DNA from 3 places in the Streptomyces sp. NPDC053427 genome. Region 2 is predicted to be linked to each of the others. Evidence: predicted binding sites of a transcription regulator. Region 2 holds the regulator's gene; each other region holds the start of a gene.
What was found. Region 2 encodes HrcA, which represses chaperone genes, less so after heat shock. Its sites were predicted from a motif close to TTNGCACTCNGNNNNNCNGAGTGCNAA; they were not measured.

Region 1 (9,822 bases), on a different contig from region 2:
CGCGACGGTGCGGGACGCGGGCTATCTGGAGCACATGGTGAGCGGCATGCGGTGGTCCACGGCCCACGCGGGCTAAGGCCTGTCCGGGGGCGTGCCCTTCGACGGCGCTTGCGCCCCACAACGCCGCCGGGGCGGCACCCCTCCGAAGAAGGGTGCCGCCCCGACGAACGTCTGGACGTGTGGTCCGGGAGGACCAGCAGTCTGATCCGTTGGATCAGAAGTCCATGTCACCGCCCGGCATGCCGCCGCCGGCGGGGGCAGCGCCCGCCTTCTCCGGCTTGTCGGCGATGACGGCCTCGGTGGTGAGGAACAGCGCGGCGATGGAGGCGGCGTTCTGCAGCGCAGAGCGGGTCACCTTCGCCGGGTCGAGGATGCCCTCGGCGATCATGTCGACGTACTCGCCGGTGGCGGCGTTCAGACCGTGGCCGACGGCCAGGTTGCGCACCTTCTCCACGACGACGCCACCCTCGAGACCACCGTTGACGGCGATCTGCTTGAGCGGGGCCTCCAGGGCGAGCTTCACGGCGTTGGCGCCGGTCGCCTCGTCACCGTCGAGCTCGAGCTTCTCGAAGACCGCGGAGGCCTGGAGCAGGGCGACGCCACCGCCGGCGACGATGCCCTCCTCGACGGCCGCCTTCGCGTTGCGAACGGCGTCCTCGATGCGGTGCTTGCGCTCCTTGAGCTCGACCTCGGTCGCGGCACCGGCCTTGATGACCGCAACACCGCCGGCGAGCTTCGCCAGGCGCTCCTGCAGCTTCTCGCGGTCGTAGTCGCTGTCCGAGTTCTCGATCTCGGCGCGGATCTGGTTGACCCGACCCTGAACCTGGTCGCTGTCGCCGGCACCGTCGACGATGGTGGTCTCGTCCTTGGTGATGACGACCTTGCGGGCACGGCCGAGCAGGTCGAGACCGGCGTTCTCCAGCTTGAGGCCGACCTCCTCGGAGATGACGGTGCCACCGGTGAGGATGGCGATGTCGCCGAGCATGGCCTTGCGGCGGTCACCGAAGCCCGGGGCCTTGACGGCAACGGACTTGAAGGTGCCACGGATCTTGTTGACGACCAGGGTCGACAGGGCCTCGCCCTCGACGTCCTCGGCGATGATCAGCAGCGGCTTGCCGGACTGCATGACCTTCTCGAGCAGCGGAAGGAGGTCCTTCACGTTGCCGATCTTGGAGTTGACGATCAGGATGTACGGGTCGTCGAGCGACGCCTCCATACGCTCCATGTCGGTGGCGAAGTACGCCGAGATGTAGCCCTTGTCGAAGCGCATACCCTCGGTGAGCTCCAGCTCCAGACCGAAGGTCTGGGACTCCTCGACGGTGATGACGCCTTCCTTGCCGACCTTGTCCATCGCCTCGGCGATGAGCTCGCCGATCTGGGTGTCGGCGGCGGAGATGGAGGCGGTCGAAGCGATCTGCTCCTTGGTCTCCACGTCCTTGGCCTGCTCGAGCAGGGCGGCGGAGACGGCCTCGACGGCCTTCTCGATGCCGCGCTTGAGGGCCATCGGGTTGGCACCGGCGGCCACGTTGCGCAGACCCTCGCGCACCAGGGCCTGGGCCAGGACGGTCGCGGTCGTCGTGCCGTCACCGGCGACGTCGTCCGTCTTCTTCGCGACCTCCTTGACCAGCTCGGCGCCGATCTTCTCGTACGGGTCCTCGAGCTCGATCTCCTTGGCGATGGAAACACCATCGTTGGTGATCGTGGGGGCGCCCCACTTCTTCTCGAGGACGACGTTGCGGCCCTTGGGGCCGAGGGTGACCTTGACGGCGTCGGCGAGCTGGTTCATCCCGCGCTCGAGACCGCGCCGTGCCTCCTCGTCGAACGCGATGATCTTGGCCATGTGAAGTGGTCCTCCCGGACATCGGGGTGGATTGCTCCGGACCGCGCTGGCGCCCGCGACGGACGGCCTGCATGCCGTGTGGTTCCTTGCCCCACCCGGCCTGCGGGCCTCACCGACCCGATCCTTGGTTATCACTCTCACCCGGAGAGTGCTAACGCCAATGATTAGCACTCGACCCCCTCGAGTGCAAGCGTGCAGGGTGGGCCGCCCGCTACGCATACAAGAAGGTCCGCACCCCTCCAGGGGTGCGGACCTTCCCTACGCTGCAGTCGGTCGGCGCCTCAGCCGGCCACCCGGACCATGTCCGCCTGCGGCCCCTTCTGGCCCTGCGAGATCTCGAACTCGACCCGCTGGCCCTCCTCAAGGGTGCGGTAGCCGTCCATCTGGATCGCGCTGTAGTGGACGAATACATCCGCACCACCGTCGACCGCGATGAAGCCGTACCCCTTCTCCGCGTTGAACCACTTGACGGTGCCCTGAGCCATGCCTAACTCCCCTATTACTGGCCCTTGCGCAGGACCGCACTCCGCGGACCCGGGTCAGACCTCACCCCGCGAAAGGCCCGTGGGGTGTGCGCCGGAACGCGTCGACCGCCGCTGAATGTATCTGCACCAATGCCCAGCGCAACAGGTCAATCGGACGAGAATTCCGACGCCGAAGAATCGGCAATTATGCGGTGAAGTCCCCTTACGCCAGGGCAAGTCGGGCCGGGCATAGCTCACGTATCCGACAAATGCTGCACACACTTCGGGCACAACTCATCGCGATCACATATGCGTTGGGCACGCGCGCGGGGTCGTACGAGGGTCATACGCGAGTTGTACGAGGGCTCATACGAAGAAGATCGCCCCCATGGTATCGCCTTTCGGAACATGGAATTGCCCCATCCGCTTTTGGGCGGATGGGGCAATTCTCGTCACTCAAGCCGATAGATGGCGCAATTTGGCCCCCGGCGGCAATGCGGCAGCCGTTCAGCAGCCGCCGGCCACCGCCGGAATGATGGAGACGCCCGCGCCGTCCGGCGTCGGCGTCTCCAGGCCCTGCTCGAAGCGGACGTCGTCGTCGTTGACGTAGACGTTCACGAAACGGCGCAGCTTGCCCGCGTCGTCCAGCACGCGGGCCGCGATCCCGGTGTGGTTCTTCTCCAGGTCGGAGATCACCTCGGCGAGGGTCGCGCCCTCGGCGACGACCTCGGCCTCACCGCCGGTGTACGTGCGGAGGATGGTGGGGATGCGGACCTTGACGCTCATGGGTTCTGCCTTCCAGCGACTACGGGTGCGAGTTCAGGAGGTACGGGTACGGATCCGGGGCTCAGCCGGCCAGGCCGGCCGCGCGGAACGCGTCCAGGTCGGGCCGGATGGTGGCCGTGGGCCCGGAAGCGACGGCGTCAAGCGTCTTGAGGCCGTCACCGGTGTTCAGGACGACGGTGGTCAGGGCCGGGTCGAGCAGACCGTCCTCGATGAGCTTCTTGGTGACACCGACGGTCACCCCGCCCGCGGTCTCCGCGAAGATCCCTTCCGTCCGCGCCAGCAGCTTGATGGCGTCCACGACCTGCTCGTCGTTGACATCCTCCACCGCGCCGCCCGTACGACGCGCGATGTCGAGGACATAGGGCCCGTCGGCCGGGTTGCCGATGGCCAGCGACTTGGCGATGGTGTTCGGCTTCTGGGGGCGTACGACGTCGTGCCCGGCCTTGAAGGCCGTCGACACCGGCGAGCAGCCCTCCGCCTGGGCACCGAAGATCTTGTACGGCTTGTCCTCGACCAGGCCGAGGGCGATCAGCTCCTTCAGCCCCTTGTCGATCTTCGTGAGCTGGGAGCCGGAGGCGATCGGAATCACGATCTGGTCCGGCAGGGTCCACCCCAGCTGCTCGCAGATCTCGTACGCGAGGGTCTTGGAACCCTCCCCGTAGTAGGGGCGCAGGTTGACGTTCACAAAGCCCCAGCCCTCGCCGATCGGGTCGCCGATGAGCTCCGAGCAGAAGCGGTTGACGTCGTCGTAGTTGCCCTCGATGCCGACCAGGTCGCCGCCGTAGACCGCGGCCATGACGACCTTGCCGGCCTCCAGGTCGTGCGGGATGAAGACGCAGGACTTCAGGCCCGCCCGGCGGGCCGCGGCGCCGACCGCGCCGGCGAGGTTGCCGGTGGAGGAGCAGGACAGGGTGGTGAAGCCGAAGGCGCGGGCGGCCTCGACGGCGATCGCGACGACGCGGTCCTTGAAGGAGTGCGTCGGGTTGCCGGAGTCGTCCTTGACGTACAGACCGCCGGTGACGCCCAGCTCGGCGGCGAGGCGGTCGGCCTTGACCAGCTTGGTGAAACCGGGGTTGAGGTTCGGCTTGTCGGCCACATCGGCGGGGACGGGCAGCAGCGGGGCGTAGCGCCAGATGTTGTCGGGTCCGGCCTCGATCCGCTTCCTCAGGCCCTCGGGGTCGCCGGTCGGCAGGTCGTAGGCCACTTCGAGCGGCCCGAAACATTCCTGGCACGCGAAGATCGGACCGAGCGCAAAGCGCTGCCCGCACTCGCGGCAGGAGAGTCCGACGGCCGGGCCCAGGGCGACGGTGGGGGTGTTTGCGGCGGTTTCGGTAACTTGCACAGCCATGGAGGCGAGGCCCTTTCTCCTCATCTTCCTCGCGACGCATCTCGCCACGAGACGGATTTGGCACCTTCCCTAGCCGGGAGCCTCGCGCGCGGCAGCTAGCTGCTGCGACGGAGACCGGCTGGAGGGTTGCCGGGGCTTCAACGGGCCGTATCCCTCTGCCCCTCTGGATGAGCGGTATGGCGCTGGGCCGAAACCCAGGCGTTTGTGGCGGTGACCCCGACATGCGACGGTCATCCGCGTTGTTCAAGACTGTAACCGAAGGCACTGACGGTTGAGATAGTCGTCCGAACCGCGAGATGGATCACAAATGGATCACCCACGGGTCGTCGATCCGGCGGCCACCGAGGAGTCGTAGACGTGCTGGAAGAGGTGGAGCGCTGGCTCAGCAGCCGCTCCTGGTCGGCGGCCGACCGTCCGCTCGGGCGGCTGCTGGAGGCCAAGCGCCAGACGGGCCGTACGGTCAGCGTCGTGCTGCCCGCGCTCGACGAGGAAGCCACCGTCGGCGCGATCGTCGCGGCGATCCGCAGGGACCTGATGACCGATTCCGTCCCTCTGGTGGACGAGCTGGTGGTGCTGGATTCCGGCTCCACCGACCGTACCGCAGAGGTCGCGGCGGCGGCCGGCGCCAAGGTCGTCCACCGGGACAGCGTCCTTCCCCGCCTTCCCGCCGTCCCCGGCAAGGGCGAGGTCCTGTGGCGCTCCCTGCTCGCCACCACCGGCGACATCGTCTGCTTCATCGACGCCGACCTGCGCGAATTCTCGTCCACCTTCGTCTCCGGCATCGTCGGCCCGCTGCTGACCGACCCCGACATCCACTTCGTCAAGGCGATGTACGACCGCCCCCTGGAGACGGGTGGCGAAGGCGCCGGCCCTGGCCAGGGCGGCCGCGTCACGGAGCTGGTCGCCCGTCCGCTGCTCAATCTCCACTGGCCCCAGCTGGCGGGTTTCGTCCAGCCGCTGGGGGGCGAGTACGCGGCCCGCCGCTCCCTCCTGGAACGCCTGCCGTTCCCGGTCGGCTACGGCGTCGAGCTCGGCCTGCTGGTCGACGCCCTGCACACGGTCGGCCTGGACGCCCTCGCCCAGGTGGACGTGGGCGTACGCAGACACCGCCACCAGGACGGCCGGGCGCTCGGCCGGATGGCCGCCGCCATCTACCGCACCGCTCAGCTCCGTCTCACCCGCGGCCATCTGATCCGTCCCCGCCTCACCCAGTTCGAACGCGGCGAGAACGGCTTCGTGGCACGCACCACGGACGTGGACACCGAGGAGCGGCCCCCGATGGCCGAAATACCGGAGTACGCGGAGCGCCGGGCGGCCTGACCGGATCCACGTCGGCTGGTTTCCGTACGTTTGCGCGGATCGCCAGCCGGTTAATGTCGCGGCATGGTCTCCGAGAAGGGCTCCGTGCCCAGTGCGGTCCAGCCGGTTGCCGAGGTTCTCCTCGCGTCCAATCGTGGTCCGGTGTCGTACGCCGTCGCGGAAGACGGCGCGCTGACGGCCAAGCGGGGCGGCGGCGGGCTGGTGTCCGGGCTGTCGGCCATCGGTCCGGACACGGACGCGGTGTGGGTGTGCGCGGCGCTCGGGGAGGGCGACCGGGAGGCCGTACGGCGGACCGGGGGCGCACTGGATCCGGCGGACACCGGCGGGCAGCGGATCCGGATGCTGGATATTCCGGCGGATGTGCATGCGGACGCCTACAACGGAATTGCCAATTCCGTGCTGTGGTTCGTCCATCACATGCTGTATCAGACGCCGCTCGAGCCGGCCTTCGACACGGAATTCCGGGCGCAATGGGCGTCGTACGAGGCGTACAACGCCGCCTTCGCGGAGGCGCTGGCCGAGGCCGCGGCGCCCGGGGCCGCCGTCCTCGTACAGGACTATCACCTGGCGCTGGTACCCGGAATGCTCCGCGAAACCCGCCCCGACCTGCGGATCGCGCATTTCTCGCATACGCCGTGGGCGCCCGCGGAGTACTTTGCGATGCTGCCCGACGACATTCAGCAGAAGCTCGCCATGGGCATTCTCGGCGCGGACCGGGCGAATTTCCTGACCCACCGGTGGGCGCAGGCGTTCATGGACTGCTGCCGGCAGGCGCTGGGAACGGCCTGCACTGCGGAACGGCCGCGGGACGAGACGCCATCGCTCGTCACCTTCCCGCCCGGGCTCAAGGCGCGCCGGACCTGGATCGGGGTGCACGGGCTCGGCGCCGACGCGGAATTCCTCCGGGAGCGGGCCCACCGGCCGGATGTGGAGGAACGGCTGGCGGCGCTGCGCGAGCAGATCGGCGGGAGCGACCGGCGGACCATCGTGCGGGTCGACCGCACCGAGCTGTCGAAGAACATCGTGCGGGGGCTGCTCGCCTACCGCCGGCTGCTGGCCGACCGGCCCGAATGGCGCGAGCGGGTGGTGCACCTCGCCTTCGCCTATCCCTCGCGCCAGGACCTGGCCGTCTACCGCGACTACACCGCGCAGGTCGGGCGGCTGGCCGAGGAGATCAACGCCGAGTACGGGACGGACGGCTGGCAGCCGGTGGTGCTGCACGTCAAGGACGACTTCGCGCGGTCGCTCGCCGCGTACCGGCTGGCGGATGTGGCGCTGGTCAATCCGATCCGGGACGGCATGAATCTGGTCGCCAAGGAGATGCCGGTGGTCTCCGAGCGCGGCTGCGCGCTGGTGCTCTCCCGGGAGGCGGGCGCCTACCAGGAGCTGGGCGAGGACGCGATCGGCGTCAATCCGTACGACATCACGGCCACGGCGGCGGCGCTGCACGAGGCGCTGTCCATGGACGACGGCGAGCGGCGCGCGCGCTGCGAGCGGCTCGTCGCGGCCGCCACCGCGCTGCCGCCGGCCCAGTGGTTCCTGGACCAGCTGCGCGCGTTGCAGGAGTGAGCGGGGCTCAGTTCCCGGACAGGTGGTCCGCCAGGGCGCCGAGGAGGCCGATCACCCCCGTCGGCCCGTCCACCACCAGGTCGGCCCGCTCCGCGAGTTCGGTGACCTCGTTGCTGCCGCTGCAGACCAGGACGCCGGTGAGGCCTTCGGAGCGGAGCTTTTCCACGGCGGCGAAGGCGGCCAGATCGCCGAGGTCGTCGCCGGCGTACAGGACGGTGGCGGCGCCGGTTTCGTGGATCCAGTCGGCCAGGGCCACGCCCTTGTCCATGCCCGGCGGGCGGAGTTCCAGGACGAAGCGGCCCGGTTCGACGATCAGGCCGTGGCGTTCGGCGAGCGCGGCGAGCGGCCCGCGGAGCCGGTCGAAGGCGCCCTGAGGGTCGGCCGCGCGGCGGGTGTGGACGGCGATGGCACGGCCGCCCTTGGTCTCGATGGCGGTCTCCACCCAGGTGCCGCGCCAGACGCCGGAGGCGTCCAGTACGCCGGGGAGTTCGGCCTGTATGGCGGCGATGCCGGGGTGTGGCGCAGGGGCGTGGACGGTGCCGGTGGCCGCTTCCCAGCGCTCGGCGCCGTAGTGGCCGAGGACGGTGAGGTGGTCGAGGCCGGGGACGGAGGCGAAGCCGCCGAGGCGGACCGCGACGACGGCCGGGCGGCCGGTGATCACGGCGGCGGCGCGCAGGTGCGGTACGAGGCGGCCCAGGGCGGCGGTGGCGCCGGGGTGGGCGCGGGCCTGTTCCGGGTCGGGGACGATGTCGGCGAGGGTGCCGTCGTAGTCGAGGGCGATGACGGCGCGTTCGGGACGGGAGAGGAGAGCGGCGAGGCCTTCGCGGCCGGCCGGGGTCTGCGGCGTCGGGAGGGAGTGCGGCGCGTTCGGGGGGCTGCCCATGGCGCCGACCCTACCGGCGGGGTGCGGGCGCATGCCGGGTGTACGGGGGCACGGGCCGGGGGGAAGGCGGGCCGGGGGTCAGCGGCGGGCGCGGCGGGCGTCGCGTATCCGGCGCAGGCGGTTGATGGTGACCGGGTCGTGGGCGAGCGCGCGGGGGTCGTCCAACAGGGCGTTCAGGAGCTGGTAGTAGCGGGTCGGGGAGATGCCGAGCCGCTCGCGGACGACGCGCTCCTTGGCGCCGGGGCCGGGCCAGGAGCGGCGCTCGACGGCGAGCACCGCTTCGTCCTGGGCGGAGAGCGGGGCGGCGGCCGGGCCCTCGGGGTCCGTAGGGTCACCGGCGGCCGAGCCGTCCGGGGTGTCCGTGCCCCCGCGCCCGCCCGCCCTGTCCGCGCCGCCCGTCATCACGTTTCCACGATAAGCCCACGGTCGGACAACGCCCGGCCGAACGCCCCCGCGGCCGCGGTCGCCGCTACTCGTACTCGGCGGCGTTGTCGGCCGAGTCCGCCGTGTTCTGGATGTCGGAGAGTACGGCGGACGGGTTGCCGTCGGGCCCGACGGCGGCGCCCATCTTGGCCTTGAGGGTCTTGGAGACCAGCGGCCAGGAAATCTTGTCGGCCGGGTAGAACTCGGCGGTGCCGAGCTGCTGGAGGAAGCCGTGCAGCTTGCTGTACCTGTCGTCCTCCAACATCGCCTGGGTGGCGGAGGCGGTGACCGGGAGCAGTCCGTACGTGCTGGAGAACTTCAGGACGTTCTTCCGGCTGTAGACGAAGTCGAGGAACTTGCCGGCCTGCGTGTGGTGGCCGTTCTGCTTGAAGGCCGTCATCCAGTCGGCGACGCCCATGGTGGCCTTGGCCTTGCCGTGGATGCCGGGAAGTTCGGTGGTGCCGTAGTCGATGCCCTTGGCGGCGGCCTGCTTCATCAGGGTGGGGTGGCCGTTGAGCATCCCCACGCTGCCGTCGGCGAAGCCCTGGAAGGCGTCGGCGCGGTTGAGGTCGGCGGGGTCGCCGCCGGTCAGGCCCTTGCCGACGAGGTCCTTCTGGACCCACTCGAAGGTCTTGACGTTCTCCGGCGAGTCGATCGTGTACTTGCCGATGCTGTCTGTGTAGCCGCCGCCACCGCTGAGCATCCACATCAGCGTCTCGGCCTGGGTCTCCTCGGGGCCGAGCGGGAGCGCGAAGGGCGTCCTGACGCCGTGGTTCTTCAGCAGCCGGGCGTCGCGGGCGATGTCGTCCCAGGTCTTCGGGGGGTCGGTGATGCCCGCTTCCGCGAACAGCTTCTTGTTGTAGAAGAGGCGGCGGGTGCTGGCTCCGAAGGGCATGCCGTACTGGACGCGGTGGTATTCGCCGGCGTCCGCGAGGGCGGGGGTGAAGTCGGCCTCGGTGGGCACCGAGAGCAGATCGTCGACGCTGTACAGCTGGTCGTGGGCGGCGTAGTCGGCGTACGCGCCTATCTGCGCCAGGTCGGGGGCCTTGCCCGCCTTGACCAGGTCCTCGACCTTCTTGTCGACGTCCGTCCAGCTGTAGACCTCGACGTCGACCTTGATGTCGGGGTTCTTCTTCTCGAACTCGCGGGTGAGGTCGTCCCAGTAATGCTGGGAACTGTTGGACTCGCT
Region 2 (9,822 bases):
CCCGCGCCGCCTGCCTGCCCGGTGACCCGCGGGCCGCGGCCGCCGCCCGGCAGTTCGTCCGGACGGTGTTCGCCGACTGGACCGCCCAGGCGCTGCCCGGCTCGCCGGACCTCACCGAGCGCCTCGCGGACGAAGCGGTACTGCTCGTCAGCGAGCTGGTCACCAACGCCGTGGTGCACGCGGGCACCGCCGTCGAACTCCGCTGCCGCCTGGAACCGGCAACCGGGCCCGATCCCTACGAGCACCCGGAGTCCGACCCCGGAGGCCCGGACGGCACCGGCGTGGTCATCGAGGTCTCCGACCACCACCCGGCCCGGCCGGTGCGCGCCCGCGAGGAGGGCCCGACGTCCGAAAGCGGCGGCCACGGACTGCAATTGATCAGCGCGGTCGCCGAGTCCTGGGGCATCACCTACCGCCGCGCCATGAAGACCGTGTGGTTCCGGCTGCCCGCGACTCCGGACGGCGTCGCCCGGCCCGAGCCGGAGGGCGCCGTCGACAACCAGCTCCTGCAGCGCGGACTGCGTGCCGCCGAACTCCTCGCGCCCACCCCGCGCCGAGCCGTCCGCCAGGTGTCCGAGGGCGACTGGGTGCACCAGGGCGCCCTCTCCTTCCTCGCCGAGGCCTCCGACCTGCTCTCCGGCCAGCTCGACGCCGACCAGGTCGCCTCGCTCGCCGCCCAGCTGACGGTGCCGCGGCTCGCCGACTGGTGCGCGGTGTGGCTGCACGACGGCGACGGCGGCGCGCCCGGCCGCGGCATCGAGGGGGACGGCGAGGCGCAGCGGCTCGCGCGCGTCTGGCACTCCAGCGAGAGCCTGATCGATGCCCTGCGCACCGTCCTGGAAAAGGACCCGCCGCCGATGGCGGGCGGCGAGACGGGCCTGAGCAGCACCCCCGCCGCGGTCCGCTGGCCCTGGCCGCCGGAGCCGGGCGGCTACGGCCCCGGCGGCGCGGCCCTGGCCTGCCCCCTGGTGGCGGGCGGCCGCCGGCTGGGCACCCTGCTGCTCGGCCGGTCCGGCCTGCTCCGGTTCCCCGACGAGGTGATCGGCCTGGTGGAGGACCTGTGCCGCCGGGTCGCCCGCGCCATGGCCACCGCCCGCGCCTACAGCCGCCAGGAGCGCATCAGCCAGGTCCTGCAGCGCCGGCTGCTGCCCCGGGGGCGGGCGCAGGTGCCCGGGGTGGAGTCGGCGGTGGTCTACGAGCCCCGCGAGGGCGCCTGGGCGGGCGGCGACTTCTGGGACCTCTTCGACGCCGGTGACGGCCGCTGGTGCTTCGCCCTCGGCGATGTGTGCGGCAGCGGCCCGGAGGCCGCCGCGGTGACGGGCCTGGCCCGCCCGGTGCTGCGGCTGCTGGCCCGCGACGGCTTCGGCGTCGCCGAGGTCCTCGACCGCCTCAACAAGACGATGGCGAGGGAGGCCGCCGATTCCGTCGCCGCGGTCGCCGCGGCCGTGGCGGCCGCCGGAGCGGGCGCCGAGGCCCCCGTCGAGATCCGCGACGAGGGCGAACAGGCCCGCTTCCTGTCCCTCCTCTACGGCGAGATCGTGCCGTACCACGGCTCCGGCGGCGCCCGCTGCACCCTCGCCAGCGCCGGCCACCCGCTCCCGCTGGTGCTGGGCGCCGACGGCGCGGTCCGGGTGGTCGCGGCGCCCCAGATGCTGCTGGGGGTGGTCGAGGATGCGGCGTACGTCAGCGAGTCCTTCGACCTCTGCCCCGGGGAGACGCTGCTGTGCGTGACCGACGGCGTGACCGAGCGCCGCTCGGACGGCCGCCTCTTCGACGACGAGGACGGCCTGACCACGGCCCTCGCCGCCTGCACGGGCCTCGGTGCCACCGCCGTCGCCGAACACATCCGCAGCACGGTCCACGCCTTCGCGCCGACGCCGCCGGACGACGACCTGGCGCTGCTGGTGCTCCAGGCCGCGGGGCCGGGGACGGCGGCGGAGCGGACGGGCGGCGCGGGCCTGCCCTGACCGCCCCCGCCATGACGGACACCGGACCACCCCCGTCATGACGGACAATGGACCCCATGCCTTCCGCACTGCCTGATGGTGAGCCGATGCCCGAGGACGGGGCACTGCCCCGCCATGCGCTGACCGGGGCGGCCGGGCGGCCCCTCGGCTTCTATCTGCATGTGCCCTACTGCGCGACCCGCTGCGGCTACTGCGACTTCAACACCTACACCGCGAGCGAGCTGCGCGGCTCCGGCGGCGCCCTGGCCTCCCGCGACAACTACGCCGACCATGTCGTCGAGGAGATCCGGCTGGCCCGCAAGGTGCTCGGCGACGACCCCCGCCCCGTCGAGACGGTCTTCGTGGGCGGCGGCACCCCGACCCTGCTGCCCGCCGCCGACCTCGGCCGCATGCTGGCGGCCATCCGCGACGAATTCGGCCTCGCACCGGGCGCCGAGATCACCACCGAGGCCAACCCGGAGTCCGTCGACCCCCGCTACCTCGCCGAGCTCCGCGAGGGCGGCTACAACCGCGTCTCCTTCGGCATGCAGAGCGCCCGGCAGCACGTCCTGAAGATCCTCGACCGTACGCACACCCCCGGCCGCCCCGAGGCGTGCGTCGCCGAGGCCCGCGCCGCCGGTTTCGACCACGTCAACCTCGATCTGATCTACGGCACCCCCGGCGAGACCGACGACGACTGGCGGGCCTCCCTGGACGCCGCCCTCGGCGCCGGCCCCGACCACATCTCCGCCTACGCCCTGATCGTCGAGGAGGGCACCCAGCTCGCCCGCCGGATCCGCCGCGGCGAGGTCCCGATGACCGACGACGACGTCCACGCCGACCGCTATCTGATCGCCGAGGAGCGCCTCGCCGCCGCCGGTTTCACCTGGTACGAGGTCTCCAACTGGGCCACCACCGAAGCCGCCCGCTGCCGCCACAACGAGCTGTACTGGACCGGCGCCGACTGGTGGGGCGCCGGCCCCGGCGCCCACAGCCACGTCGGCGGCGTCCGCTGGTGGAACGTCAAGCACCCCGGCGCCTACGCCCAGGCCCTGGCCGAGGGCCGCTCCCCGGGCGCGGGCCGCGAGATCCTGCCCGACGAGGACCGGCGGGTGGAGCGCATCCTGCTGGAGCTGCGACTGGTGGAGGGGTGTCCGCTCGACATCCTCGCGCCGGAGGGGGCGCGGGCGGCCGCCCGCGCGTTGGCCGACGGGCTGCTGGAGGCGGGGCCGTACGAGGCCGGGCGGGCGGTGCTGACACTCCGCGGGCGGTTGTTGGCTGACGCTGTGGTGCGGGATCTGGTGGACTGATACCCGTGTGACTGACGCGATGCGACGGTCCTGCGGGCCAGGTGCCCGTCTACCTGATCATCGATCCCGTCATGGGCCGGTGCATCCTCCTCGCCGAGCCCCCGGCGTCAGACCGCATCGCCTGCCGTAACGAAGTCGATCAACTCCTCCACCCGCCCGAGGAGTTGCGGCTCCAGGTCCTTGTACGACCGCACGCAGCCCAGGATCCGCTGCCACGCCGCCCCGGTGTTCTCCGGCCAGCCCAGCGCCCGGCACACGCCCGTCTTCCAGTCCTGACCGCGCGGCACCCTCGGCCACGCAGGGATCCCCACCGAGGAGGGCTTCACGGCCTCCCACACGTCGATGTACGGGTGGCCGACCACCAGCGCATGCGCTCCGGTCACCTCGGCCGCGATCCGCGACTCCTTCGAGCCGGGCACGAGATGGTCCACCAGGACGCCCAGCCGGGCATCCGGCCCCGGCGCGAAGCCCCGCACGATCGCCGGAAGGTCGTCGATCCCCTCCAGGTACTCCACGACCACGCCCTCGATGCGCAGATCGTCGCCCCACACCCGCTCGACCAGCTCCGCGTCGTGCCGCCCCTCCACATAAATGCGCCCGGCGCGCGCGACCCGGGCGCGGGCGCCGGGCACCGCGAGTGAGCCGGACGCCGTACGGGCGGGGCCGCTCGGCGCCGGCCGGCCCGACGGGCGTACGAGGGTGACGACGCGCCCCTCCAGCAGGAAGCCGCGCGGCACCATCGGGAAGACCCGGTGCTTGCCGAAGCGGTCCTCCAGCGTCACCGTCGGGCCCTCGGCCGTCTTCTCGCAGCGGATCACGGCGCCGCAGAAGCCCGTGGTGACCTCCTCGACGACCAGGTCGGGATCGGCGGCCACCTCGGGGGCGGGCCGCTGCTTCTTCCAGGGCGGGGTGAGGTCGGGGCCGTACTGCTTGCTGCGCATGGGGTCCAGTTCTCTCGGGGCGTCGGGTGCGGGCGGGCGCGGTCAGGAAGACGGCGGCACGCCGAAGCGGATGGCGAGGGCGTCCCGCTGGGCGCGCACGAAGGCCGCGTCCACCACGGCCCCGTGCCCCGGTACGTACACCGCCTCCTCGCCGCCCAGGGCCAGCAGCCGGTCCAGCGCGGCCGGCCACTGCTGGGGCAGCGAGTCCAGGCCGGCGTTCGGTTCGCCGGACTCCTCGACCAGGTCACCGCAGAAGACGATCTCCCGGGCGCCGCCCCGGCCCGGCACCAGAACCGCCAGATCGTGGGCGGTGTGACCGGGGCCGACATTGGCGAGCAGCACCTGCCGGTCGCCGAGGTCGACGGTCAGTTCGCCGTGGACGTGGTGGTGCGGGCGGACGAGGAGGTCGGCGGCCTCCGCGGCGGCTTCCGGGGCGAGGCCGTGCCGTACCGCGTCCCGCCGCAGCTCGTCCCGGTCGCGCCCGAGCAGATCGCCCACCCCGGCCGCGCCGAACACCTCGACGCCCGCGAAGGCGGCGGTGCCCAGAACATGATCGAAATGCGGGTGGGTGAGAGCGACATGCGTCACTTCCCGGCCCAGCACGCCGCGGATGGCGCGGCGCAGATCGGCGCCGTCGCGGATGGACGCGCCGGTATCGACGATCATCACCCCGGCCGATCCGGCGATCACGCCGATCGTCTCGTCCCAGCCCGGCATCCGGCGCCGCGCGACGCCTTCACCGAGCTGTTCCCACCCGGCCTCTTCCCAAGCAGTGTGCATACCGAGACGCTAGCTCCCTCGCGATAGCGTTGCCCGACAGACCGGCCACAACGGCCGATCACGGTCATCGTGCGGCGCTTCGCCGGCCGATCGTTGCGGCGGCTCTTGCCGCAGCTGTGCTACCCGGCCGTACACTGGCTTCCGGGTCTGGCACTCGGCCCGTGTGAGTGCCAGGAGTGACGAGACGGCAACCCGGCTGGACTGGAGGTGCGCAGAATGCTCAGTGAACGCAGGCTCGAAGTGCTGCGCGCCATCGTCCAGGACTATGTCGGGACGGAGGAGCCGGTCGGCTCCAAGGCACTCACCGAGCGCCACCAGCTGGGCGTCTCCCCGGCCACGGTCCGCAACGACATGGCGGCGCTGGAGGACGAGGGTTTCATCGCCCAGCCGCACACCAGCGCCGGGCGGATCCCCACCGACAAGGGCTATCGCCTCTTCGTCGACAAGCTGGCGGGCGTCAAGCCGCTGTCCTCCCCGGAGCGGCGGGCCATCCAGAACTTCCTCGACGGCGCCGTCGACCTCGACGATGTCGTCGGCCGTACGGTCCGGCTGCTGGCGCAGCTGACCCGTCAGGTGGCGGTCGTGCAGTACCCGTCCCTGACCCGGTCCACGGTCCGCCATGTCGAGCTGCTGGCGCTGGCCCCGGCCCGGCTGATGCTCGTACTGATCACGGACACCGGACGGGTCGAGCAGCGGCTGATCGACTGCCCGGCGCCGTTCGGCGAGACGTCGCTCGCGGATCTGCGGGCGCGGCTCAACAGCCGTGTGGTGGGGCGCCGGTTCGCGGATGTGCCGCAGTTGGTGCAGGATCTCCCGGAGTCCTTCGAGCAGGACGACCGCGGCACGGTCTCGACAGTGCTGTCGGTGCTGCTGGAAACTCTGGTGGAGGAGACCGAAGAGCGGCTGATGATCGGCGGCACCGCCAATCTCACGCGCTTCGGACACGACTTCCCCCTGACCATCCGCCCGGTGCTGGAGGCCCTTGAGGAGCATGTGGTGCTGCTCAAGCTGCTGGGGGAGGCCAAGGACTCGGGCATGACCGTACGTATCGGGCATGAGAATGCCCACGAAGGCCTGACGTCCACATCGGTCGTCGCGGTCGGTTACGGTTCGGGCGACGAGGCAGTCGCCAAACTCGGCGTGGTCGGACCGACCCGCATGGACTACCCCGGAACGATGGGAGCGGTACGCGCAGTGGCACGTTACGTCGGACAAATCCTCGCGGAGTCGTAAAAGTGGCCACGGATTACTACTCGGTACTCGGTGTCAGTCGCGATGCCTCGCAGGACCAGATCAAGAAGGCCTTCCGTCGGCTGGCGCGCGAACTGCACCCGGACGTGAACCCGGATCCCAAGACCCAGGAGCGGTTCAAGGAGATCAACGCCGCTTACGAGGTGTTGTCGGACCCGCAGAAGAAGCAGGTCTACGACCTCGGCGGCGACCCGCTCTCGCAGGCGGGCGGCGGTGGCGCGGGCGGCTTCGGCGCCGGCTTCGGCAACTTCTCCGACATCATGGATGCCTTCTTCGGCACGGCCTCGCAGCGCGGCCCGCGCTCGCGCACCCGCCGCGGCCAGGACGCCATGATCCGGCTCGACGTCGAGCTGAACGAAGCGGCCTTCGGTACGACCAAGGACCTCCAGGTCGACACCGCCATCGTCTGCACGACGTGCAGCGGCGAGGGCGCGGCGCCCGGCACCTCCGCGCAGACCTGTGACATGTGCCGCGGCCGCGGTGAGGTCTCGCAGGTCACCCGGTCCTTCCTCGGCCAGGTCATGACGTCGCGGCCCTGCCCGCAGTGCCAGGGCTTCGGTACGGTCGTGCCGACGCCGTGCCCCGAGTGCGCCGGCGACGGCCGGATCCGCTCCCGCCGCACGCTCACCGTCAAGATCCCCGCCGGTGTCGACAACGGCACCCGCATCCAGCTCGCGGGCGAGGGCGAGGTCGGCCCCGGCGGCGGCCCGGCCGGCGACCTCTACGTCGAGATCCATGAGCTGCCGCACCCGGTCTTCCAGCGGCGTGGCGACGATCTGCACTGCACGGTCACCATCCCCATGACGGCGGCGGCGCTGGGCACGAAATGCCCGCTGGAGACGCTGGACGGGGTGGAGGAGATCGACGTCCGGCCCGGCACCCAGTCCGGCCAGTCGATCCCGCTGCACCAGCGCGGTGTGACGCATCTGCGCGGCGGCGGCCGCGGCGATCTGATCGTCCATGTCGAGGTGCAGACGCCCACCAAGCTCGACCCCGAGCAGGAGGAGCTGATGCGACGGCTCGCCAAGCTCCGGGGTGAGGAACGCCCGACGGGCCAGTTCCAGCCGGGGCAGCAAGGGCTGTTCTCTCGGCTGAAGGATGCGTTCAACGGGCGGTAGGTGAGTCGGCCGGGGGTTCCGGGGGTTGTCCCCGGGGTGCGCTGTCAGCCGGGGCAGCAAGGGCTGTTCTCCCGGTTGAAGGATGCGTTCAACGGGCGGTAGACGGGGCCCGGCCCCGGTTCGGGGTGAAGCGGTGGGCGTGACACGATGTGGTCATGCCCACCCCGCTCAGCGATCTCTGCCGCTACCCGATCGTGCAGGCCCCGATGGCGGGCGGCGCCGCCCGCCCGGAGCTGGCCGCCGCCGTCAGTGAAGCCGGTGGTCTCGGCTTCCTCGCCGCCGGTTACAAAACCGCCGACGGCATGTATCAGGAGATCAAACAGCTGCGCGGGCTGACCGGCCGGCCCTTCGGCGTGAACCTGTTCATGCCGCAGCCCAGCCTCGCCGACGTCACCCCGGTCGAGGTCTACCGCGAGCAGCTCGCGGGCGAAGCCGCCTGGTACGAGAGCCCGATCGCCGAACTCGACCCGTACGGCGGCTCCGACGACGGCTACGAGGCCAAGCTGGCGATCCTGCGCGAGGACCCGGTGCCGGTGGTCTCGTTCGCCTTCGGCTGCCCCTCCCGCGCGGTGCTCGACGCCTTCGCCAAGGTCGGTACGTTCACCGTCGTGACGGTCACCACCGCGGCCGAGGCGCAGGCCGCGCAGTGGTCGGGCGCGGACGCGGTCTGTGTCCAGGGAATCGAGGCGGGCGGCCACCAGAGCACCCATCGCGACGACCCGCAGTCCGACGGCACCGGGGCGGGCGTCGGACTGCTCTGCCTCATCGCCCAGGTCCACGAGGCGGTGCAGATCCCGATCATCGCCGCGGGCGGCCTGATGCGCGGCTCGGCGATCGCCGCCGCGCTGGCCGCGGGCGCCTCGATGGCGCAGCTCGGCACGGCGTTCCTGGCGACGCCCGAGTCCGGCGCCAACCCTCTGCACAAGCAGGCGTTGACCAACCCGCTGTTCACCCGCACCGAGCTGACCCGGGCGTTCTCCGGGCGCCCGGCCCGCGGCCTGGCGAACCGTTTCCTTCGCGAGCACGGCCCGTACGCGCCGGCCGCCTACCCCGCCGTTCACCACCTGACCTCCGGGCTGCGCAAGGCCGCGGCCAAGGCCGGCGATGCGCAGGGCATGGCGCTGTGGGCCGGGCAGGGCCACCGGATGGCGCGCGAGCTGCCGGCCGGGCAGCTGGTCGAGGTGCTGGTGGCCGAACTGGAGGTGGCGCGCGCCGCGTTGAACCCGGGCAGCGGTTCCGGCGCCGAGGCCGGTGCCGCGTCATGACCGCCCCCGTCTTCCTCGTCGATTCGCTCGCGGACGTACGGGCCTGCGGGTCGCTGACCCTGGACGGGCCGGAGGGCCGGCACGCGGTGTCGGTGCGACGGCTGCGGGTGGGCGAGGAGGTCGTGCTGACGGACGGCCGGGGAACGGGCGCCTACGGCGCGGTCGCCGCCGTCGAGGGCAAGGACCGCCTCACCGTCGCCGTCACCGACCTCCGCACCGAGGCCCCGCCGACGCCCACCCTCACCGTCGTCCAGGCGCTGCCCAAGGGCGACCGCGGCGAACTGGCCGTCGAGACGATGACCGAGACCGGCGTGGACGCCGTCGTGCCCTGGTCGGCGGCGCGCTGCGTCACCCAGTGGCGGGGCGAGCGGGCCGCCAAGTCCCTGGCCAAGTGGCGCGCCACGGCCCGCGAGGCGGGCAAGCAGTCGCGTCGCCTGACCTTTCCGGAAGTCGCCGACCCGCTGTCGACCAAAGAGGTGGCCGCCCTCCTCGCCGACGCCGACTTCGCCGCCGTCCTCCACGAGGAGGGCAGCAGCCCGCTGGCCACCGCCGAACTCCCCACCGAGGGCTCGATCGTGCTCGTCGTCGGCCCCGAAGGCGGGGTCTCGCCCGAGGAGTTGGCCGCCTTCGCCGAGGCCGGCGCGCAGCCCTACCGCCTCGGCCCGACCGTCCTGCGCACCTCCACCGCCGGTACGGCCGCGACGGCATTGCTGCTGGGCCGTACCGGGCGCTGGAGCTGACCTCGGACGCCTTACGCCTGGGCCACCGCCCCGGCGGTGGATATCAGCTCGGTGAGGGTGCCGGCGAAGGTCGGCAGCAGCTGGAGACAGACGGCCCAGGCCTCGACGTTGCCGCCCAGGTGGTCTTCGGTGAGGGCGGTGATCAGGGCACGCAGGGCCTGACGGTCCGGGCTCGGCGGCGATGAGGTGACGGCGTGGACGAGGTGGTCCAGGGCCGCCCTGGCGGGGGCGGCGTGGGTCAGGACGTCCTCGACGGTGAGCGTGCCGTGTGCGAGGGCCTTCTGGGGCCAGGTGTCGCTGCGGCGGTGGCGCGGCAGTTGCGGCACCGGCGTGGTGCGCAGGGCCGCCACCTGGATCTCGCGGGGGCAGCCCGCGACCGCCGACAGGGTTCTCGCGGCGCCGTCCGGCAGCCGGCCGTCACGCAGCGCGTCGGCCATCGCGGGCCAGGGGATCGGGATCCCGTCGCCGAGG
Region 3 (9,822 bases), on a different contig from region 2:
TGCTGCTGGAGGTGACCTCGCCGCGCATCCCGTGCCGGACGTTCCAGGAGTGGCTCGGCGAACCCGGGTGGATCAAGCGCTTCACCCGGGCCGCGGTGCCCGGCGCGTATCTGCGGGTGCTCGAACCCGGCGAGATCCGCGCCGGGGACGCCGTGCAGGTGGTGCACCGGCCCGGCCACGAGGTGACCCTCGCGCTGATGTTCCGGGCCCTGACCACGCAGCCGGAACTGCTGCCGCGGCTGCTCGACGCGGGCGAGGCGCTGCATCCGGAGGCGCGGGCCAAGGCGCTGAAGCGTGCGGAGCAGGCGAAGCAGGCAGGGCGGGCGGGGAATTGAGCATCCGTTCGGGGTGGGGGTTGCGCGACCCGGACGGATAGCGTGCCCGTATGACGACTGCATTGATCACGGGATCGACGGCGGGCATCGGGGCGGCCTTCGCCCGGCGGCTCGCGAGCGACGGACACAACGTGGTGCTGGTGGCGCGCGACGAGAAGCGGCTGCGCGAACAGGCCACCGAGCTGCACGACCGGCACGGCATCGAGGCGGAGGTGCTGGTCGCCGATCTGGCGACCGAGGAGGGCATCGGAGCCGTCGAGGCACGGCTCGGGGAGTCCAAGCACCCGGTGGATGTGCTGGTGAACAACGCCGGCTTCGGCAACAAGGGCGAGTACCTCGAAGTGCCGATGGCCGACGAGCTGACGATGCTGAAGGTGCACTGCGAGGCGGTGCTGCGGCTGACCTCGGCGGCGGTGCGCGGGATGCGGGACCGGCGGCGGGGTGCGGTGGTCAATGTGGCGTCGGTGGCCGCTTTCGTGCCGCGGGGCACGTACGGGGCGAGCAAGGCGTGGGTCGTGCAGTTCACGCAGGGGGCGGCGCGGGATCTGGCGGGGAGCGGGGTGCGGCTGATGGCGCTGTGCCCCGGGTTCGTACGGACCGAGTTCCACCAGCGGGCCGGGATGGGGACGGACAACATCCCCTCGTGGATGTGGCTGGATGCGGACAAGCTGGTGGATGCGGCGATGAAGGATCTGACGCGGGGGAAGTCCCTCTCGATTCCGGATCCGCGGTACAAGGCGCTGATGGGCGCCGTGAAGTTGGCGCCTCGGGGGGTGCTGGGGGGCCTTTCCTCTCGTACGGGGCGGAAGTACGGGCCTCGTTAGCGGGTCGTCCGGTGCGGGTCCGCCGCGGCGCCGGGCCCGCACGGCATCGCCGCTACGGCCCGGCGCCTCCACCGTGGCGCCCGGGACGCCGACGGGTCGGAGCGCCACCCGGGCATGGCTTCCCCGCCAACGGTCAAGAGAAGGACACATGACCGCATCAGCCTCCACCGGCCCCAACGACCCGCCCACGGGAGGGGACGGCGCGCAGGACGTGGGAAGGCGCCCCAGCCTGCTGCTGTCGATGGGCCCCGGCATCGCCGCCCGGCTGCTCACCGACCGCCACCACCGCCGCCTCGCGGCCCTCGCCCGTACCGACTCCCACCTCGTCGCGCACGACCTGGCCGCTCCCACCCCCCAGGTCGCCGCCGCCCTCGCCCGCGCCGAGGTGCTCCTCACCTGCTGGGGCGCCCCGCCGCTCACCGACCGGGTGCTGGCCGCCGCGCCCCGGCTGCGTGCCGTCGTCCACGCCGCCGGCTCCGTCAAGCACCACATCACCGAGGCCTGCTGGCAGCGCGGCATCGCCGTCGCCTCGGCCGCCACCGCCAACGCGCTGCCGGTCGCCGAGTACGCCCTCGCCGCGATCCTCTTCGCCAACAAGCGCGTCCTGCACGCCGCCCACCGCTACCGCACCCTGCGCGCCCCGCACGACTGGCAGCACGAGCTGACCGGCTCCGGCAACTGCGGCCGCACCGTCGGCGTCATCGGCGCCTCCCGCATCGGCCGCCGCCTCATGGAACTCCTGAGCCCCTTCGACCTGCGGGTCCTCCTCCACGACCCGTACGTGGACGCCGCCGAGGCCGCTCGCCTGGGCGCAACCGCGGTACCCCTCGACACCCTCTGCGCCGACAGCGACATCGTCACCGTCCATGCCCCTCAGCTGCCCGCCACCCGCCATATGCTCGGCGCCCGCGAGCTGGCTCTGATGCCCGACGGCGCCACCCTGATCAACACCGCCCGCGGGTCCCTCGTCGACGAAGCGGCCCTCCTCGCCGAGCTGCTGACCGGCCGGCTGAGCGCGGTACTCGACGTCACCGACCCCGAACTCCCGCCCCCCGACTCCCCGTTGTACGACCTCCCCAACGTCCTGCTGACCCCGCACATCGCCGGCTCCCTCGGCGGCGAGCTCCACCGCCTGGCCGACCTGGCCCTGGACGAACTCGAGCGCTACACCCGGGGGCTGCCGTTCAGCGATCCCGTACGGCCGGAGGGGCTGGGCCACTCGGCATGAGGCGGCGGCCGACGGTCGCGGCCGCGGTGCCGACGGGCGTACGGCCGAGGCCCGGCCCCCGCGTTGAGCGGGGACCGGGCCTCGAGCCGTACCGGATTACTGCACGCGTCAGTGCGAGTGGCCGTGACCGTGGCCGTGACCGGCCTCGGCCTCTTCGTCCGCCGGCTTCTCGACGACCAGGGTCTCGGTCGTCAGCAGCAGCGAAGCGATGGAGGCGGCGTTCTCCAGGGCGGAGCGGGTGACCTTGACCGGGTCGATGACGCCGGCCTTGACCAGGTCGCCGTACTCGCCGGTGGCGGCGTTGAAGCCCTGGCCCTTGTCCTGCTCGGCAACCTTGGCGGTGATCACGTAGCCCTCGAGGCCCGCGTTCTCGGCGATCCAGCGCAGCGGCTCGACCGCGGCGCGGCGGACGACGGCGACACCGGTGGCCTCGTCGCCCTCCTTGCCGAGGTTGCCCTCGAGCACCTTGACGGCGTGGACCAGCGCGGAGCCACCACCGGAGACGATGCCCTCCTCGACCGCGGCGCGGGTCGCGGAGATGGCGTCCTCCAGACGGTGCTTCTTCTCCTTGAGCTCGACCTCGGTGGCCGCACCCACGCGGATGACGCAGACGCCACCGGCGAGCTTGGCGAGGCGCTCCTGGAGCTTCTCGCGGTCCCAGTCCGAGTCGGTGGACTCGATCTCGGCCTTGATCTGGTTGACCCGGCCCTCGACGTCGGCGCTGTTGCCGCCGCCGTCGACGATGGTGGTGTCGTCCTTGGTGACGGTCACGCGGCGGGCGGTACCGAGCACGTCCAGGCCGGCCTGGTCGAGCTTGAGGCCGACCTCCTCGGCGATGACGGTGGCACCGGTGAGGGTGGCCATGTCGCCGAGCATCGCCTTGCGGCGGTCACCGAAGCCGGGGGCCTTGACGGCCACGGCGTTGAAGGTGCCACGGATCTTGTTGACGACGAGGGTGGAGAGCGCCTCGCCCTCGACATCCTCGGCGATGATCAGCAGCGGCTTGGAGCCACCGGCCTGGATGACCTTCTCCAGCAGCGGGAGCAGGTCCTGGATCGAGGCGATCTTGCCCTGGTGGATGAGGATGTACGGGTCCTCGAGGACGGCCTCCATCCGCTCCTGGTCGGTGACCATGTACGGCGAGAGGTAGCCCTTGTCGAAGGCCATGCCCTCGGTGAAGTCCAGCTCCAGGCCGAAGGTGTTGGACTCCTCGACGGTGATCACACCGTCCTTGCCGACCTTGTCCATCGCCTCGGCGATCAGCTCGCCGACCTGCTTGTCCTGCGCGGACAGGCCGGCCACGGCGGCGATGTCGGACTTGTCGTCGATCGGGCGGGCGGTGGCCAGCAGCTCGTCGGAGACGGCCTTGACCGCCGCGTCGATGCCCTTCTTCAGGGCGGCCGGGGAGGCACCCGCGGCGACGTTGCGCAGGCCCTCGCGGACCAGCGCCTGGGCCAGCACGGTGGCGGTGGTGGTGCCGTCACCCGCGATGTCGTTGGTCTTGGTCGCCACCTCCTTCACGAGCTGGGCGCCCAGGTTCTCGTACGGGTCCTCGACCTCGACCTCGCGCGCGATGGTGACACCGTCGTTGGTGATGGTCGGGGCGCCGAACTTCTTGTCGATGACGACGTTGCGGCCCTTGGGGCCGATCGTCACCTTGACCGTGTCGGCAAGCTTGTTGACGCCGCGCTCGAGGGCGCGACGGGCGTCCTCGTCGAACTTCAGGATCTTCGCCATGAGTTGCTTCAAGTCCTCTCGTTGCGATCGTCGGCCTCGCCGCCGTGACCGCTATCGCTCATACGAACTGCGCCCCTGCCCCGGGTTGTTTAGACGCGGGAACCAGGGGCGCAGATCAAGGCAAAACCGGGTGACTTACTTCTCGACGATCGCGAGAACGTCGCGAGCCGAGAGAACGAGGTACTCCTCGTTGTTGTACTTCACCTCGGTGCCGCCGTACTTGCTGTAGAGCACGACATCGCCGACGGTGACGTCGAGCGGAAGACGGTTGCCGTCCTCGAAGCGGCCCGGGCCCACGGCCAGGACGACGCCCTCCTGGGGCTTCTCCTTGGCGGTGTCCGGGATGACCAGGCCAGAGGCCGTGGTCTGCTCGGCGTCGAGCGGCTGGACCACAATGCGGTCCTCGAGCGGCTTGATGGCAACCTTGGAGCTGGTGGTCGTCACGATCCGACCTCCCCCTTCGGAGATCTCACGGGGTTAACTGTCTGAGGTGGCGACCAGGTGGATCCGTCGTCGCGGGTGCCGGACCTGCCCGTCGCGCATACTTGGCACTCCCCGGTGGAGAGTGCCAACGCCGAGACTATGACGCGGTTAGCACTCGGTCAAGCGGAGTGCCAATCGGGCCGCGGCCTGTCGCCCGCGCGGGCCCTCTGCCGTCACCGGACGGCGAAATTCGGACACACCTCCCGCATCGGCCGCAACCGCACCCCGCGCTCCCTCGTCTCTTTCTCCGACCACCGAACCGACTGTCGAACGACCAGCGAGCCGACGCCCCGGCCCTGCCACCACAGGCCGCGGCTCCGACCGACCAGCAGACCCACCGATGGCGTACGAACCGATGGCGAGGACCCGCGTGCACGGACCGACCAGCGTTCCCCGGGCGGCCCGGCGCAGGCAGCGGCAGGAGAGCGACGTCGAGCGCACGATGACGTTCGCCGCTCTCGCCCAGGCCCCCGACCGCCGCCGGACCGAGGCCTGGCTGCTCGCCCTCGTCGTCCTGATCACCGTCTTCGGCTACGTCTACACCGGCCTGTCCATGACCGGACGACTGCCCGACAACCTGCTCGGGTTCACCGCCATCATGTTTTCCGTGGCGTGGCTGCCCCATCTGGTGCTGCGCCGCTTCGCGGCCCGCGCCGATCCGCTGATCCTGCCGCTGTCGACGCTGCTGACCGGGCTCGGGCTGGTGCTGCTGAGCCGCCTGGACCTCACCTACGCCGCCACCCCCTCGCTCAAGATGCCGCAGGCGGCACCGGGACAGCTGGTGTGGACCGGGATCGGGGTGGCGGTCTGCGTCGGGGTGCTGATGGTGCTGCGCGACCACCGGCACGTGCAGCGGTACATCTATCTGACGATGGCGGTCGGGCTGGCGATGCTGATGGCGCCGGCGTTCTTCCCCGGCGACACCTTCGGCGCCAAACGCTGGATCTTCCTCGGCCCGCTGTCGCTCCAGCCCGGCGAGTTCGTCAAGATCGTGATCGCGGTCTTCTTCGCCGGCTATCTGACCGTCAACCGCAACGCCCTGGCGCTGACCGGCCGGCGCGTCCTGGGCGTACAGCTGCCCCCGGGCCGCCAGCTCGCGCCGATCTTCACCATCTGGGTCGTCAGCCTTCTGGTGCTCGTCTTCGAGCGGGACCTCGGCACGTCACTGATCTTCTTCGGCGTGTTCGTGATCATGCTGTACGTGGCGACCGAGCGCACCAGCTGGGTGATCTGCGGGCTCCTGATGGCCGTGGTCGGCGCGGTCACGGTCGGCTCCATCGAGCCGCACGTCCACGGCCGGGTCACCGCCTGGCTGGACCCCATGGCCGCATTCACCCCGAAGGGCGTCGCGGACGGGCTCTCGAAACAACTGGGAGACGCGCTCTTCAGCTTCGGCAGCGGGGGCATGACCGGCGCGGGCCTGGGCCAGGGCCGTCCCGAAATAGTCGGCTTCGCCGGCAACAGCGACTTCATCCTCACCACCGTCGGCGAGGAGCTGGGGCTGGCCGGGGTGATGGCCGTGGTGCTGCTGTACGCGCTGCTGGCCCAGCGCGGCCTGCGGGTGGGCCTGGCCTGCCGCGACGCGTTCGGCAAGCTGCTGGCGGTCGGGCTCTCCAGCGCGCTGATGCTCCAGGTCTTCGTCGTCTCCGGCGGCGTCACCGGGCTGATACCGCTCACCGGCAAGGCGCTGCCGTTCCTCGCCAAGGGCGGCTCGTCACTCGTCGCGAACTGGGTGATGGTCGGACTCCTGCTGCGGATCAGCGACACCGCCCAGCGCCGCCGCGAGCCGGTGGGCCCCCCGCCGCGGCCGTAGGGAGCGCCGTCCCCCGACCGGCCCGCTCACACGTAGTCCTCCAGCTGCCCGACGGCAAAGCCCTGTTCGCGGGCGGTCCGCAGCAGCTCGCGCGCCGCCTCCGGCAGCGCCCCGTGCCGGTCCCGGCGGAGGTCGGAGCGGGCCAGGACGATATCGCCGGGGTGCAGCCGGCGGCCCCGCTCGCGGTAGGCGATCCGGCCCGGGAAGACCTCCTCGTTCCAGAGCGGCACGGCGCGCACGCCGCAGGCGGCCGCCATCCGCAGCGTGTCCAGCGTGTACGCGCCGAACGGCGGCCGGAAGAGCCCCGGCCGCTGTCCGCCCTCGCGCCGCCGGAGGTCCGGCTGCCCGCAGATCGCCGTACGCTGCGCCGCCACGGGAAGCGCGGGCAGCGGGCGAGCCTGCTCCGTGGGGAACGCGCTGTAGGGGACGTCGAGTTCGCGCATCATCCGGACGAAGTCCGGGTCCTTCGCATCGGCCTCGTCGACCGTCAGGAACACGACCCGGGCGCGGGTCGGCACCCGGGCGATCACGGCGGGCAGGCCCACGCCGCCGCCCCGGGAGAGCCGCGGCTCGGTCGTCAGGAACGGCTTGAAGGCCGGCGGCCGCGGCGGGCTGAGCGGCGCGCCGGCCAGCCCGTACCGCCTGGCCGCCGCCGCCTGGCGCGCCTGCGCCCGCTCCAGCATCCGGGCCTGGGACAGCAGCGCGCCGGCGTCCGGGGCGACGACGGTCGGCCCGGCCCCCGGCTCGTTGTCGAGCAGGTCCTCGCCGCGCACCACGCCGCAGCCCGCGGCCAGCAGTCCGAGTACGGAGAGGGCCGCCAGGCCCCGAGCCCTGGCGGCCCCCGCGACCGCACCCGCGCCCTCGTCCCGCACCCGAACGGAACGGAAAAGTCTGACAATCTGCATAACTCGGATTTTGGCAGCGCCCCACCCCCTCGCCACGGCGACACAACCCACCACGCCGAAGCGGTCAGCCGACTGGCCCACAATGGGGCAGGTGACCGACCTCGACACCTTCTCCGCGCTGCTCGCCCCCGAGGGACAGGAGCTGCTGGCCGCACTGCGGGACCACGATCCGGCCGACGACCTGGCCGCCGCGACCCGGCTGCGCCGCAGCCACCCCGCGCCGCTGGTGTCCGCCGCCCTCGGGCAGGCCCGTCTGCGCCAGCGCGCGGCGGCGAAGTTCGGGGCGGACGCCCAGCGGATGTACTTCACCCCCAACGGCGTCGAGCAGTCCACCCGCGCCACCGTCGCCACCCATCGCGCCGCCCGGCTCGCCGCGCAGGGCATCCGCACGCTGGCCGACCTCTGCTGCGGCATCGGCGGCGACGCCCTCGCCCTGGCCCGCGCCGGGATCTCCGTCCTCGCCGTCGACCGCGACCCGCTGGCCTGCGCCGCCGCGCGCGCGAACGCCGAGGCGCTGGGGCTGGCCGAGCTGATCGAGGTGCGCTGCGCGGATGTGACGGAGGTGGACACGGCCGGGTTCGACGCGGTGTTCGTCGACCCGGCGCGGCGGACGAAGGCGCGCGGCGGCCGGATCTTCGACCCCGAGGCGTACTCGCCGCCCCTGTCCTGGGCGGTCGAGGCGGCCCGTACGGCACCCTGTGCGGCGCTCAAGATCGCGCCAGGCGTCCCGCACGAGGCGCTGCCCGAGGACGCCGAGACGGAGTGGATCTCCGACGGGGGCGACGTGAAAGAGGCCGTGGTGTGGTTCGGCCGCGACGCGGTCCCCGGCGGCCGCCGCGCGACCCTCCTCCCCGGCGGCGCCACCCTCCTCGGCGCCGGCCTGCCCGACCCCGAGCCGGGCCCGGTCGGCCGCTGGCTCTACGAGCCGGACGGCGCCGCCATCCGGGCGCACCTGGTGGCCGAGGTCGCGGAGCAGGTCGGCGGGCGGCTGATCGACCCGACGATCGCGTACATCACCGGGGACGAGCTGACCAGGACCCCGTACGCCAACGCCTACGAGATCACCGACGTCCTCCCCTTCAACGTCAAGAAGCTCCGGGCGCTGCTGCGCGAGCGCAGGGTCGGCATCGCGGAGATCAAGAAGCGGGGATCAGCGGTGTCCCCGGAGGAGCTGCGCAAGAAGCTCAAGCTCGAAGGGGCGAACTCCTGCACGATCATCCTCACGCGGGTGGCGGGAAAGCCGAGCATGCTGCTGGGGAGCCCGGTGCGGGCGTAGCCCCACGTCGGCGACGAAGGAAACCGGGGTCGGGGCAGGGCTCGGGCGCACCCTGCCGCTCCCGGCCCCCTACCCCGCTCTGGAGACGGCCTTCCCGCTCGAAGACCGAGCTCAGGAGTAGAGGTTGTTCTTGCTCAGCTCGTGAACGTGATCGTGGGTGTGGCCGTGCCCATGGGCATGATCCGGGTCCGGCACATGCGTCTCCGTGACCGGAAGGGACGAGTCCGCCGACAGGCCCCAGCTCGACGCCGGCCGGTTACGGGCCACCATCTCCGCGCCCAGCGCCGCCACCATCGCGCCGTTGTCGGTGCACAGCTTGGGCCGCGGCACCCGCAGCGTGATCCCCGCCTTCTCGCAGCGCTGTTGGGCCAGCGCCCGCAGCCGGGAGTTGGCCGCGACGCCGCCGCCGATCATCAGGTGGTCGACGCCGTTGTCCTTGCAGGCCCGCACGGCCTTACGGGTCAGCACATCCACCACGGCCTCCTGGAAGGACGCCGAGACATCCGCCACCGGGACGTCCTCGCCGGCCGCCCGCTTGGCCTCGATCCAGCGCGCAACCGCCGTCTTCAGCCCCGAGAAGGAGAAGTCGTAGACCGGGTCGCGGGGGCCGGTCAGCCCGCGCGGGAAGCGGATCGCGTCCGGGTTGCCCTCGCGCGCGTAGCGGTCGATGACCGGGCCGCCCGGGAAGCCGAGCTGCAGCACCCGCGCGATCTTGTCGAACGCCTCGCCCGCCGCGTCGTCGATGGTCGAGCCCAGGGGGCGGACGTCCGAGGTGATGTCGGGCGCGAGAAGGAGGGACGAGTGGCCGCCGGAGACCAGCAGCGCCATGGTCGGCTCCGGCAGCGGGCCGTGTTCCAGCTGGTCGACGCAGATGTGCGAGGCCAGGTGGTTGACGCCGTAGAGCGGCTTGCCGAGGGCGTAGGCGTACGCCTTGGCGGCCGAGACACCCACCAGCAGCGCGCCCGCGAGGCCGGGCCCGGCGGTGACCGCGATGCCGTCGAGATCGCTCGCCGCGACCCCGGCGTCCTTCAGGGCGCGCTGGATCGTGGGGACCATCGCCTCCAGGTGCGCCCGCGAGGCGACCTCGGGGACGACACCGCCGAAGCGGGCGTGTTCGTCGACGCTGGAGGCGACCGCGTCGGCCAGCAGCGTGTGGCCGCGGACGATGCCCACTCCGGTCTCGTCGCAGGAGGTCTCGATACCGAGGACGAGCGGTTCGTC

Region 1: groL (chaperonin GroEL) is a predicted target of HrcA. The motif match lies at 2,005-2,031, and genes of this name have one in related genera.
Region 3: groES (co-chaperone GroES) is a predicted target of HrcA. The motif match lies at 4,716-4,742, and genes of this name have one in related genera.

Annotation. Positions count from the first base shown of each region.
Region 1 is NZ_JBITYA010000004.1:556,698-566,519, forward strand. It holds gene ACIGWZ_RS14185 (hypothetical protein) at 1-76, shown strand, start outside; gene groL (chaperonin GroEL) at 215-1,840, opposite strand; gene ACIGWZ_RS14195 (cold-shock protein) at 2,122-2,325, opposite strand; gene ACIGWZ_RS14200 (MoaD/ThiS family protein) at 2,812-3,090, opposite strand; gene thrC (threonine synthase) at 3,152-4,438, opposite strand; SAM riboswitch class I at 4,456-4,612, opposite strand; gene ACIGWZ_RS14210 (glucosyl-3-phosphoglycerate synthase) at 4,796-5,758, shown strand; gene ACIGWZ_RS14215 (trehalose-6-phosphate synthase) at 5,822-7,327, shown strand; gene otsB (trehalose-phosphatase) at 7,335-8,210, opposite strand; gene ACIGWZ_RS14225 (DUF3263 domain-containing protein) at 8,289-8,612, opposite strand; gene ACIGWZ_RS14230 (extracellular solute-binding protein) at 8,680-9,822, opposite strand, start outside.
Region 2 is NZ_JBITYA010000002.1:313,723-323,544, reverse strand. It holds gene ACIGWZ_RS06190 (SpoIIE family protein phosphatase) at 1-1,967, shown strand, start outside; gene hemW (radical SAM family heme chaperone HemW) at 2,024-3,256, shown strand; gene ACIGWZ_RS06180 (DUF3097 domain-containing protein) at 3,364-4,197, opposite strand; gene ACIGWZ_RS06175 (MBL fold metallo-hydrolase) at 4,240-4,977, opposite strand; gene hrcA (heat-inducible transcriptional repressor HrcA) at 5,194-6,210, shown strand; gene dnaJ (molecular chaperone DnaJ) at 6,213-7,346, shown strand; gene ACIGWZ_RS06160 (nitronate monooxygenase) at 7,502-8,611, shown strand; gene ACIGWZ_RS06155 (16S rRNA (uracil(1498)-N(3))-methyltransferase) at 8,608-9,351, shown strand; gene ACIGWZ_RS06150 (hypothetical protein) at 9,363-9,822, opposite strand, start outside.
Region 3 is NZ_JBITYA010000007.1:270,808-280,629, forward strand. It holds gene ACIGWZ_RS21390 (MOSC domain-containing protein) at 1-335, shown strand, start outside; gene ACIGWZ_RS21395 (SDR family NAD(P)-dependent oxidoreductase) at 386-1,159, shown strand; gene ACIGWZ_RS21400 (hydroxyacid dehydrogenase) at 1,401-2,387, shown strand; gene groL (chaperonin GroEL) at 2,496-4,124, opposite strand; gene groES (co-chaperone GroES) at 4,260-4,568, opposite strand; gene ACIGWZ_RS21415 (FtsW/RodA/SpoVE family cell cycle protein) at 5,050-6,420, shown strand; gene ACIGWZ_RS21420 (polysaccharide deacetylase family protein) at 6,447-7,325, opposite strand; gene ACIGWZ_RS21425 (methyltransferase domain-containing protein) at 7,408-8,601, shown strand; gene tsaD (tRNA (adenosine(37)-N6)-threonylcarbamoyltransferase complex transferase subunit TsaD) at 8,713-9,822, opposite strand, start outside; gene rimI (ribosomal protein S18-alanine N-acetyltransferase) at 9,821-9,822, opposite strand, start outside.